DNA from 3 places in the Saccharopolyspora antibiotica genome. Region 1 is predicted to be linked to each of the others. Evidence: riboswitches for the same ligand, from Rfam matches in the RefSeq annotation. Region 1 holds a riboswitch; each other region holds the start of a gene.

What was found. A riboswitch is a leader RNA that binds a small molecule or an ion and turns the genes downstream of it on or off. The one in region 1 is predicted to bind thiamine pyrophosphate.
Region 2: another riboswitch for thiamine pyrophosphate. It lies ahead of thiD (bifunctional hydroxymethylpyrimidine kinase/phosphomethylpyrimidine kinase); the one in region 1 lies ahead of ACL03H_RS11920 (thiamine ABC transporter substrate-binding protein).
Region 3: another riboswitch for thiamine pyrophosphate. It lies ahead of thiO (glycine oxidase ThiO); the one in region 1 lies ahead of ACL03H_RS11920 (thiamine ABC transporter substrate-binding protein).

The regions. Positions count from the first base shown of each region.
Region 1 covers NZ_JBJZOI010000012.1:57,391-60,622, forward strand. The annotation lists gene ACL03H_RS11915 (ABC transporter permease) at 1-752, opposite strand, end outside; gene ACL03H_RS11920 (thiamine ABC transporter substrate-binding protein) at 749-1,795, opposite strand; TPP riboswitch at 1,842-1,952, opposite strand; gene ACL03H_RS11925 (4a-hydroxytetrahydrobiopterin dehydratase) at 2,022-2,315, shown strand; gene ACL03H_RS11930 (FAD-dependent oxidoreductase) at 2,319-3,232, opposite strand, start outside.
Region 2 covers NZ_JBJZOI010000014.1:115,387-118,618, reverse strand. The annotation lists gene ACL03H_RS13785 (hypothetical protein) at 1-187, shown strand, start outside; gene ACL03H_RS13780 (hypothetical protein) at 256-984, opposite strand; gene ACL03H_RS13775 (hypothetical protein) at 1,060-1,329, opposite strand; gene ACL03H_RS13770 (biotin attachment protein) at 1,596-1,868, shown strand; TPP riboswitch at 1,911-2,009, shown strand; gene thiD (bifunctional hydroxymethylpyrimidine kinase/phosphomethylpyrimidine kinase) at 2,003-2,836, shown strand; gene ACL03H_RS13760 (hypothetical protein) at 3,068-3,232, shown strand, end outside.
Region 3 covers NZ_JBJZOI010000005.1:86,960-90,191, reverse strand. The annotation lists gene thiG (thiazole synthase) at 1-404, opposite strand, end outside; gene thiS (sulfur carrier protein ThiS) at 406-606, opposite strand; gene thiO (glycine oxidase ThiO) at 594-1,712, opposite strand; TPP riboswitch at 1,702-1,809, opposite strand; gene thiE (thiamine phosphate synthase) at 1,884-2,558, shown strand; gene ACL03H_RS04915 (alpha-lytic protease prodomain-containing protein) at 2,852-3,232, opposite strand, start outside.

The DNA.
Region 1 (3,232 bases):
GCGCGCAGCCGCAGCGCGGTCTCCCGGCGGCGCCGCGCGGCGGTGGCCACCAGCAGCGCGGCGAGCACGGCCGCCAGCTGGAGCAGGGACAGCGCGGCGGCACCCGACAGGTCCAGCAGCTGCACGGTGCGCAGGTAGATCTCGGTCTCCAGGGTGCGCAGCGCGCCGCCGCCGAGCACCAGCACCACCCCGAAGCTGGTGGCGCTGAACAGGAAGACCACCGCGGCGGCCGAGCCGAGCGCGGGCAGCAGGGCGGGCAGGGTGACCGAGGTGAACGCCCGCCACCGGCTCGCCCCGAGCGAGCGGGCGGCGTCCTCGGCGCGGCGGTCGAGGTGGCCCCACAGCCCGCTCACCGTGCGGGCGACGACGGCCACGTTGAAGAAGGCGTTCGCCAGCACGATCGCGCTCACCCCCGCCTCGGCGCCGAACAGCGCCCGGAACGCCATCCCCACCACGATCGTCGGGAGCACGAACGGCACGGTCACCACGACCCGCAGGAGCCCGCGGCCGGGGATCGCGAGCCGCGCCAGCACGTAGGCCAGCGGCATCCCGGCCAGCAGCGCGACGGCGGTGGACGCGGCGGCCTGCCCGAGGGTGAACCCGACCAGCCGCCAGGTCGCCGCCTCGGCCAGAACCGGCCCGGCGCCGCCCAGCCCGAGCCCGATGATCGCGGCGACGGGCCAGGCGAAGAACAGCCCGAGGAACCCGAGCACGACCGCCGCGGCGAGCGCGGCGGGCAGTCTGCCGCTCATCCCCGGATCAGCGTCCGCCACTCGTCGACCCACCGGTCCCGGTTGCGCTCCACCTCGGCGGCGGGCAGCTCGGTGGGACGCGGGGGCAGGGGGGCGCTGGTCTCCCAGCCGGGCGGCAGCGCGATCCCCTCCACCGCCGGGTACACGTACATCTGCTCGGCGACCTGGCCCTGGAACTCGGGCGAGAGCAGGAAGTCCACGACCTCCCGCGCCGCCTCCGGGTCCTTCGCGCCGGTCAGCACCCCGGCGTACTCGACCTGCCGGTAGCACCCGTCGAGCAGCGCCCGGGTGCGCGGCCGGCCCGCCTCGTCCACCTCGGCGGCGGGCGAGGAGGCGTAGGAGAGCACGATCGGCCGCGGCCCCTGCCCGGTGGAGCCGGAGAAGTCCTGGTTGTAGGCCTCTTCCCACCCGGAGGAGAGCTTCGCCCCGTTCGCGGTGAGCTGGCGCCAGTAGTCCTGCCAGCCGGGCTCGCCGAAGGTGGCGATGGTGCCGAGCAGGAAGGCCAGTCCCGGGGAGGAGGTCGTCGGGTCGGGCAGCGCGACCAGGTCGCGGTACCGCGGGTCCGTGAGGTCGCGCAGCGTCGCGGGCTCCGGCACCCGGTGTTCGGCGAACCAGCGGGTGTCGACGTTGAGGCAGACGTCGGCCACGTCGACCGCGGTGAGCCGGTGCTGCTGGTCCTGCGCGTAGCGCTGCGGGCCGCGATCGGCCGCGTCGGGCCGGTAGGGCTCGAACACGTCGGCCGAGAGAGCCCTGGAGGCGAAGGTGGAGTCCACCCCGTAGGCCACGTCGCCGAGGGGGGCCGCCTGGGACAGCGCCAGCTTGTTCGTCAGCTCCCCCGCGTCGCCGCTGTTGCGCACCTCCAGGTGGATGCCGCTGCGCCGCTCGAAATCGGCGAGCGCGGCGGGATCGGCGGCGAACGAGTCGTGCGCGACCAGGGTGACGGTGCGCGCCCCGGATTCCGGTTCGCCGCTGCCGATGAGCGAGCACCCGGTGGTGAGCGAGGCGATCGCGAGGGCGGCGACCCAGCGCGGATATCGGTTCAACGGTCCTCCCGAGCAGCACAGCGGCAACGGCCACGCGTGCAACGTCGAGCTGATCGCGACACCTCCCTGCGCCGGCATGATCCGGTTCAGGTGCGGACGGTCGAGGGGCTTCGCCCCTCCTCTCAGCCCAGCGCGCTGGACTCCCGTGGCCCCGGAAGTCTACGTGCCGCCACTCGGCCGGGGGCCGACGGTCGCATCGGGGCCCGTCGAGGCCCACCATGGAGGCATGACCGAACTGCTGAACGACGCGCAGGTCGCCGAGGCGCTGTCCCGGCTGCCGGAGTGGGCCCAGGAGGGCTCCACCATCACGAGGGCGGTGGAGTTCGCGAGCTTCCCGCAGGCCATCCAGGCCGTGAACCGGATCGCGGAGATCGCCGAGAGCGAGAACCACCACCCCGACTTCGACGTCCGCTGGCGCACGCTCCGCTTCGCGCTCTCCACGCACTCCGAGGGCGGCATCACGGCCAAGGACATCACCATGGCCGAGGAGATCGACGGCGTCGTCGACGCCCTCACCTGAGCCTCAGCCCAGCAGCTCCGCTGCTTCGGCGGCGCAACCCCAGGACAGCGCCACTCCGGCTCCGGAGTGGCCGTAGTTGTGCACGACGGTGGCGCCGCCGATCCGCTCGACCTCCAGCCGGACCGCTTCGCGCCCGGGGCGCAGCCCCACCTGCTGACCGAGCACCTCGGCCCCGGCGAGTCGCGGTTCGGCCTGGGCGCACCGGCGCAGGATCGCGGCGCCGGTCGCCCGGTCCGGCACCCGCGACCAGTCGTGCTCGACGGCGACCCCACCGAGGACGACGCGGTCGCCGTGCGGGAACCACGCGGTGAACTCCTCCGCCCCGCCCACCTCGACGAAGTACTCGTCGAGGCCCGGGTTGCGCACGATGACGTGCTGGCCGCGCACCGGTCGCACCCCCGGGTCGCCGACGAGTTCGCGCGCGCCGACCCCGGTGCAGTCGACGATCCGGCTGGCCTCCTCGACCGCCTCGGCCAGCGACGAGACCGGGCTCAGCAGCAGCTCGCCACCCGCCGCGAGGAAGCGGCCGGTCAGGTGTTCCAGGTAGCGGGGCATGTCGATCAGCGGGGCGGTCGCCCGGTAGCCGGAGCGGAAGCCCTCCGGGAGCTCGCCGGGGGTGCAGGGCCGCAGGTCGGGCAGCAGCAGCGCCTCGGGCGGCACCTGGTCCCCGAGGTCGACGCGGGCGGCCATCCGCCCGGCGGCGAGGTGCACCCCGGTGCTCTCGTCGGCCGCGAGGGCGACGAGCCTCGGGTAGCTGTCCGCCACCCAGCGCCGCACCCGCTCGGCGGGTCGCAGCAGCGCCGGCCCCCACATCGCGCCGGCGACCGCGGAGGTGGTCTCCGCGGGGCGCTGGTCGGTCCGGACGCGCACCGGCACCCCGCTTTCGGCGAGGGTCACGGCGGTGCTGAGGCCGATGA
Region 2 (3,232 bases), on a different contig from region 1:
GCGGCACCGGCCGCTGATGGCGGTGACGGCCGGGTTGCTGGGGCTCGTCCTGCTGCTGGTGACCTGGTGGACCGTGCGCAACGCCGTGCTGCCGGGTTCGCTTTCGCCGTTGGCCCTGGCGTTGGTCGGCGTCGTGCTCGCGGCCGCCGCGGCGCTGCTGCACCGGGCGCCCCGGCGCCGGAGGTGATCCGGGGCCGAGAACGACGAAGCCGCTGCCCTCGGGGGAGGAGCAGCGGCTCGGTGCGCGAGGAGGCCTCAGACGGAGCGGAGGACGAGCCCGGTCGGCTCGGCGGTGAAGGTCAGCGCGCCCTCGAACGCGGCGATCGGCAGCTCGTCGCGGACCAGCCGGTGCGGCGCGTCGACCGTCTCGACCCGGACCTCGCCCGCGGCGAAGGTCTGCTCGGCGAAGTCGGGTCCGGCCAGCCGGACCTCCAGGCGCTGTTCCCGCAGGGTGACCGCGACGGAACCACCGGGGACCGAGAGCGGCTCACCGTCGGCGGTGACGACCAGGCTGCCCTCGCCGTCCGCTTCGGGCCGGACCGCCACGTGCGAGAGCGCGACGTCGCGCGCGCCCTCGGCGCCGGTGACGCCGATGACGTCCCGGGAGGAGTCGCCCGACTCGCCGGCGCTGGGGACCAGCAGCGGGGCGCGCAGCTTGGCGGCCAACCGGTGCGGCTGCCAGGAACCGGAGCCGATCAGGTTCACCACCGAGCTGATCTCGGTGCCGGCGAGCAACCGCTCGCTGCCCACCGCCGGGGTGATCTCGATGGCCGCGGCGCCGCGCTCCTCCAGCAGCTCGCGCAGCGCCTTGGCGCGCAGCCTGCTGTTGCGGTCGAACCCGCGGGTGATCGCAACGGCTCCGGACGCGCCGCCTCGCGCCGCCGCGTCGGCGAGACCGGCCAGGGGGGCCCAGACCTGCGCCGGATCCGGCCGGGACGAGCGGCGGGAACGGGTGGGTCGGGGGGCGTCGGCAGTGGTGTCCATTGCATCAACTCTAATCCGCCACCGAGGGTCGCCTCACCAGGTGATCACCCGTCAGCGGTGTGACATCGCTCGCCCTCAGGCGTCCCAGGTGGTGACCACGAGATCCCGATCGAGGGCCAGCTGTTCCTCGACCTGGTGCTCGCACTCGGCGCAACGCTGCGTGATGCGACGGCTCGACGGCTCCTTGCTCGCGGGCCAGGTCTCGTGCGGGAGCTTGATCGTTTTCGAGCAGAGCGCGGAGACGGGGTCGCCGGCGGGTCTGGCACCGGGGCGCACCGTGATCGCGTGCCGGACGCGCTGGCCCGCGCCGACGATCCACCACACGTGCTCTTGATCGGGGAACACTGCCGTCCCACCCCCATGCCTTTCAGGACGCCCGCCGCGCGGGGCCGCCCGGCTTCGGTCCGTTGGCCGGATCTCGAACTCTAGACGGACGAGCCCCCGCCCACGTTGCATTCGCGGGGGCGGCCGATTCCCCGGCCGCGCGGCTCCGAGCGGGTTGCCGGGACTGTTCAGCCGTACGGTCTCGCCCCGGCGCTGCTGGCGAGCTGCGCCGCTCGCAGCAGGTCCGGGAGCGGAAGGTTCACTTGTGGTGAGAAGGATCACCGCCCATGCTGGGCCCTTCGCCGCGCCGGACGCTGGAGGGGAACGCCGTGACGGACCTGCACTTCCCCCGCCCGCGCGCGGACCCGCACGAGCCGGGGGAGCTGCTCCGCTGGCTGGCGGCCGACGGGGAGCGGGTGCGCGGCGGGGAAGCGGTCGCGGAGGTCCGGGCTGACGGCCGGACCCGGGCGGTGCTGGCTCCCGCCTCGGGCACCCTCTGGTGGCAGGGCCGGGCGGGCGAGCGGTTCACCCCGGGCTCGATCATCGGCCTGGTCGAGTGAGTCGGGGCCGCTGGCCGCGGCGGAGCTGGTTGCTAGGTTGGGAGCAGTGACGCGGGGTGCCCGGCGAGCGGCCGGGCTGAGAGCAGACCCGTCGAACCTGACCTAGTTCGTGCTAGCGGAGGGACGTCACCGACGTGACCGTTCGTGCTGCCCGCCCCGAGCAATCCGGGCGGATCCCCAACGTCCTGAGCATCGCCGGCACCGACCCCAGCGGTGGTGCCGGGATCCAGGCCGACCTCAAGTCCTTCTCCGCCAACGGCGCCTACGGCACGGCCGTGGCGACCGCCCTGGTGGCGCAGACCACCACCGGCGTCGCCGAGGTGCGGGAGGTGCCGCCGGAGTTCGTGACCGCCCAGCTGAACACCTTGCTCGACGACGTGCGGGTGGACGCGGTCAAGATCGGGATGCTGGCGAACGCCGGGGTCATCCGCGCGGTGGTCGCGGCGCTGGACCGCTACGCCCCGCCGCACGTGGTGCTGGACCCGGTGATGGTGGCCAAGAGCGGGCACCGGCTGCTGGCCGACGAGGCGGTCGCGGTGCTGCGCGACGAGTTGCTGCCCCGCGTCGACCTGATCACCCCGAACCTGCCGGAGGCGGCGGACCTGCTCGGTGAGCCCGAGGTCGCGGACTCCGCCGGGATGGCGGCGCAGGCCGAACGACTGGCGGGGCTGGGGGCGCGGCGGGTGCTGCTCAAGGGCGGGCACCTGCGGGAGCCGAGCAGCGTCGACCTGTTCCGCGGTGACGGCGGCGTCGAGTTGCTGCGCCGGGAGCGGGTCGAGACGACCAGCGATCACGGCACCGGGTGCACGCTCTCGGCGGCGGTGGCCGCGCTGCGCCCGCGCTCGCCGGACTGGATCTCGGCGGTGCGGGAGGCCAAGACCTACCTGACCGAGGCCCTGCGGGCGGCGGAGCGGCTCGACGTGGGACGGGGGCACGGGCCCGTGCACCACTTCCACCGCTGGTGGTGAGGCGCCGGATCGGGTTGTGCCGCAGCGGGTTCCGGGGTTCTCAAGATCAACTATTGGGCTCCGGTCCCGCCGCGATGACCACCTGCTGAGACGACTCGAAGATCGTGATCAGGAGCACTTTCGGGTGGTGTTAACGAACACCCTCCGCCGCGACGATGAGGTCCACGACACGTTCGTTCGGCGTGCTCGGTCGTGGGGCGGCGGCGTCCCACCGCGCGGGGTTCGGTGGCCTTGACTACGGGAATTTCCATTCTGATCATGCTGGCGGGGATGCTGGTGCCGGTGCTGGCGGCCGCCCCCTTCTACATCGCGGACCGCAGGCGCGAAGCGGCCGCCGCGCAGGCCGATGCCGAGGCCGAACAACCGGTGGCCGAGATCCACGTGCTGCACCCGGAG
Region 3 (3,232 bases), on a different contig from region 1:
TCGTCGTTGGTGTAGGCGAGCACGACGAACCCCTGGTCGACGAGCTGCTCGGCCGCGTCGAGCAGCTCCACCGGATCGGGCAGCAGCGTCTCCTCGTCCGCCACCACCTCCAGCTTCACCCAGTTCGTCTCCAGCGCCTCCCGCGCCAGCTGGGCGGTGAGCACCGCCTCGGCCGCGGTCCGGCACCCCGCCGTGTTCGGCAGCGACTCGATGCCGAGCCTGCCCAGCAGTTCGAGCACCCCGGTGCGCCCGCCCGCGTCAGCGCGGCGCATCGCGACCGTGGTGAGCTCGGTGCCCGAGGCGATCAGCGCGCGCTCCAGCACTGCGAGGTTCGCCGCTCCCCCGGTTCCCGTGATCAGCCGCGAGCCGAACTCCCGGCCCGCGATCACCAGTGGATCGTCCACGTCAGCCTCCCTGCACCGCGGTGAGCACTTCCACGACCGCCCCGTCGCGCAACCGGGTGGCGGGCCAGGAAGCCCTGGGCACCACCGCACCGTCGACGGCGACGGCCACGCCGCGCTCGGCCACCCCGAACTCCGCCAGCACTCCGGCCAGCGTGTCGTCCGCGGTCACCGGTCGCGGCGCACCGTTGATCAGCACTTGCACGGTCGACCTCCTCCGTCGTGTCCCCGCTCCGGATCGACGGCCGCGGGTGGCCGCTGCCCGGCCAGGACCGCGAGCACGGCCTCGGCGGTGATCGGCGCGAGCAGGAACCCGTTGCGGTGGTGGCCGGTCGCGACCAGCACCCCGGGTTCCAGCCACCCGATCAACGGCAGGTTGTCGTGGGTTCCGGGCCGCAACCCGGCGAGGGCCTCGACCAGCTCGTACTCGGCGATCCCCGGCAGCAGCCGTTCGGCGTCCGCCAGCAGGTCTCGCACCCCGCCCGCGGTGACGCCGAGGTCGAAACCGGCGTCGTGCTGGGTCGCGCCGACGACGAGGCCTCGGTCGTCGCGCGGCACCAGGTAGACCTGCCTGCCGTGCACCGGTCCGCGCACGGTCCGGGTGGGAGGTGGCAGCGCCGAGCGGCGCGCGCGCAGCCGCAGCACCTCGCCCTTCACCGGCCGGATCCGGCCGCGCAGCCCGTCGTGCAGCTCGCCGGAGCGCGCCCCAGCGGCGATCACCGCGACGTCGCAGCGCAGCTCTTCGCCATCGAGCTCCACCGCTCCGGGCCGCACCGCGCGCACCCGGCCGTCGCGGAACTCCGCCCCGGCCGCCTCCGCCGCCGAGCGCAGCGCGGCCAGCGCGAGCCGGTTGTCCACGGCCAGGTCCCCGGGCACCGCCAGCCCGCGCCGCACTCCGGGTCCGAGGGAGGGTTCCGCACGGCGCAGCTCCCGCGCGCTGAGCCGGGTGACCTCGCGACCGAGCGAGGCGAGATGCTCGGCGAGCCGGTCCAGGTCGGCGCGGTCGGCCTCGTCCACGGCCACCACGAAGGTCCCCTCCGTGCGCAGGGCGGTGGCGCGCCCGGAATCGCGGACCAGCTCCTCGGCGAAGCCGGGCCAGCGCAGCAGGGACTCGGAGCCGAGCTCCAGGAGTTCTTCCTCGCCGGGCGTCGCCTCGGCGACGGGGGCGAGCATCCCGCCGGCCACCCAGGAAGCGGCGCGTTCCCCGGCGTCGATCACGCGCACGCGGTGCCCCGCGCGCGCGGCCCGCCAAGCCACGGCGAGACCGATGACGCCGCCACCCACGACGGTGACGGCCGACAGCTCAGACATCTGCGCTCCCTGCGCCGGCATGACCCGGATCAGGTTCGACGGTCGGGGCTCGTGCCCCCTCTCAGCCCGGTTGCTCCGGACTCCCGTGCGGACCACCTCCCACCGTACTCATCACCGGGGACGTGGTCAGCAGGCGGCCAGGACCAGCGGGGGCGGGGATACCCTGGGGTCATGCCCGGATTGGACGGTGTCGGCATCCGCACGCGGCTCGCCGAAGCACGGCTGTACCTCTGCACCGACGCGCGCACCGAGCGGGGTGACCTGGCCGAGTTCGTCGAGGCCGCGCTCTCCGGTGGCGTGGACGTGATCCAGCTGCGGGACAAGGGGCGCGACGGCGCTCCGCTGGAGGCGCGCCGGGAGCTCGCGGCGCTGGAGGTGCTCGCGGAGGCGTGCGTGCGGCACGGGGCCCTGCTGGCGGTGAACGACCGCGCGGACGTGGCGCTGGCCGCGGAGGCCGACGTGCTGCACCTGGGCCAGGACGACCTCCCCGTCCCGGTCGCCCGCCGGATCCTCGGCGACGAGATCGCCATCGGCCGCTCCACGCACGACGTGGTGCAGGCCGACGCGGGCGCGACCGAGGCCGGAGTGGACTACTTCTGCACCGGGCCGGTGTGGACGACTCCGACGAAGCCCGGCCGAGAGGCCGCGGGGCCCGCTTTGGTGCGCCACGCGGCGGAGCACCGGGGCCACGGCAGGCCGTGGTTCGCGATCGGCGGCATCGACCACTCCAACCTGCCCGAGGTGGTGGCGGCCGGAGCGGAGCGCATCGTCGTGGTCCGCGCGATCACCGAGGCCGAGGACCCGCGCGCCGCCGCCGAGTCCCTCCGCGCCGGCCTGCCCGACTGACCACCGATCTTGCGATTTCGCGAGAAATCGCGGTGCGACGCGTCGACCCCGGGTGCCGGGCTCCGCGCGGACAACGCCGCGGACCGCGCTCGCGGGGCGGCAATTTCGCGAGAAATCGCGGTACCGCGCGCGGTGACGGCGGCGGGGGAAGAGAGATTTCTTGAGAAATCGCGGAAGCGGGCTGCGCCTCGTGGGGCTGAGGCGCAGCCCGCTCCTGGACCGCTCGGTCACCCGGGAACGAGGGGCGTTCACGGGCGTTCGCCGCGCACCCGGGTTCACCGGGCGCGGGCGGCTCACTGGGTGAGCAGGGTGAGCCCGTAGGCGTCGAGGATCTCGTTGACCGGCTGGAAGTACGTGGTCCCGCCGTTGGTGCAGTCGCCCGAACCGCCGGAGGTCACGCCCTGCGCCTGGTCATCGGACAGCCAGGAGCCGCCCGAGTCACCGGGCTCGGCGCACACGTCGGTGCGGGTGAGGCCTTCGACGCTGCCCTCCGCGTAGTTCACCGTCTGGTTCTTGGCCTCGACGGTGCCGCAGTGCCAGCCGGTGGTGGAACCGGACCGGCAGATCGACGCGCCCTCGGCGGCCTCGGTGGAGCCGCCCACGCCGACGCTGCCGCCCGCGTAGTCGTTCACCAGCGGCTGCGGGGTCTCGCCCGAGGCGACCTCCACGTAGGA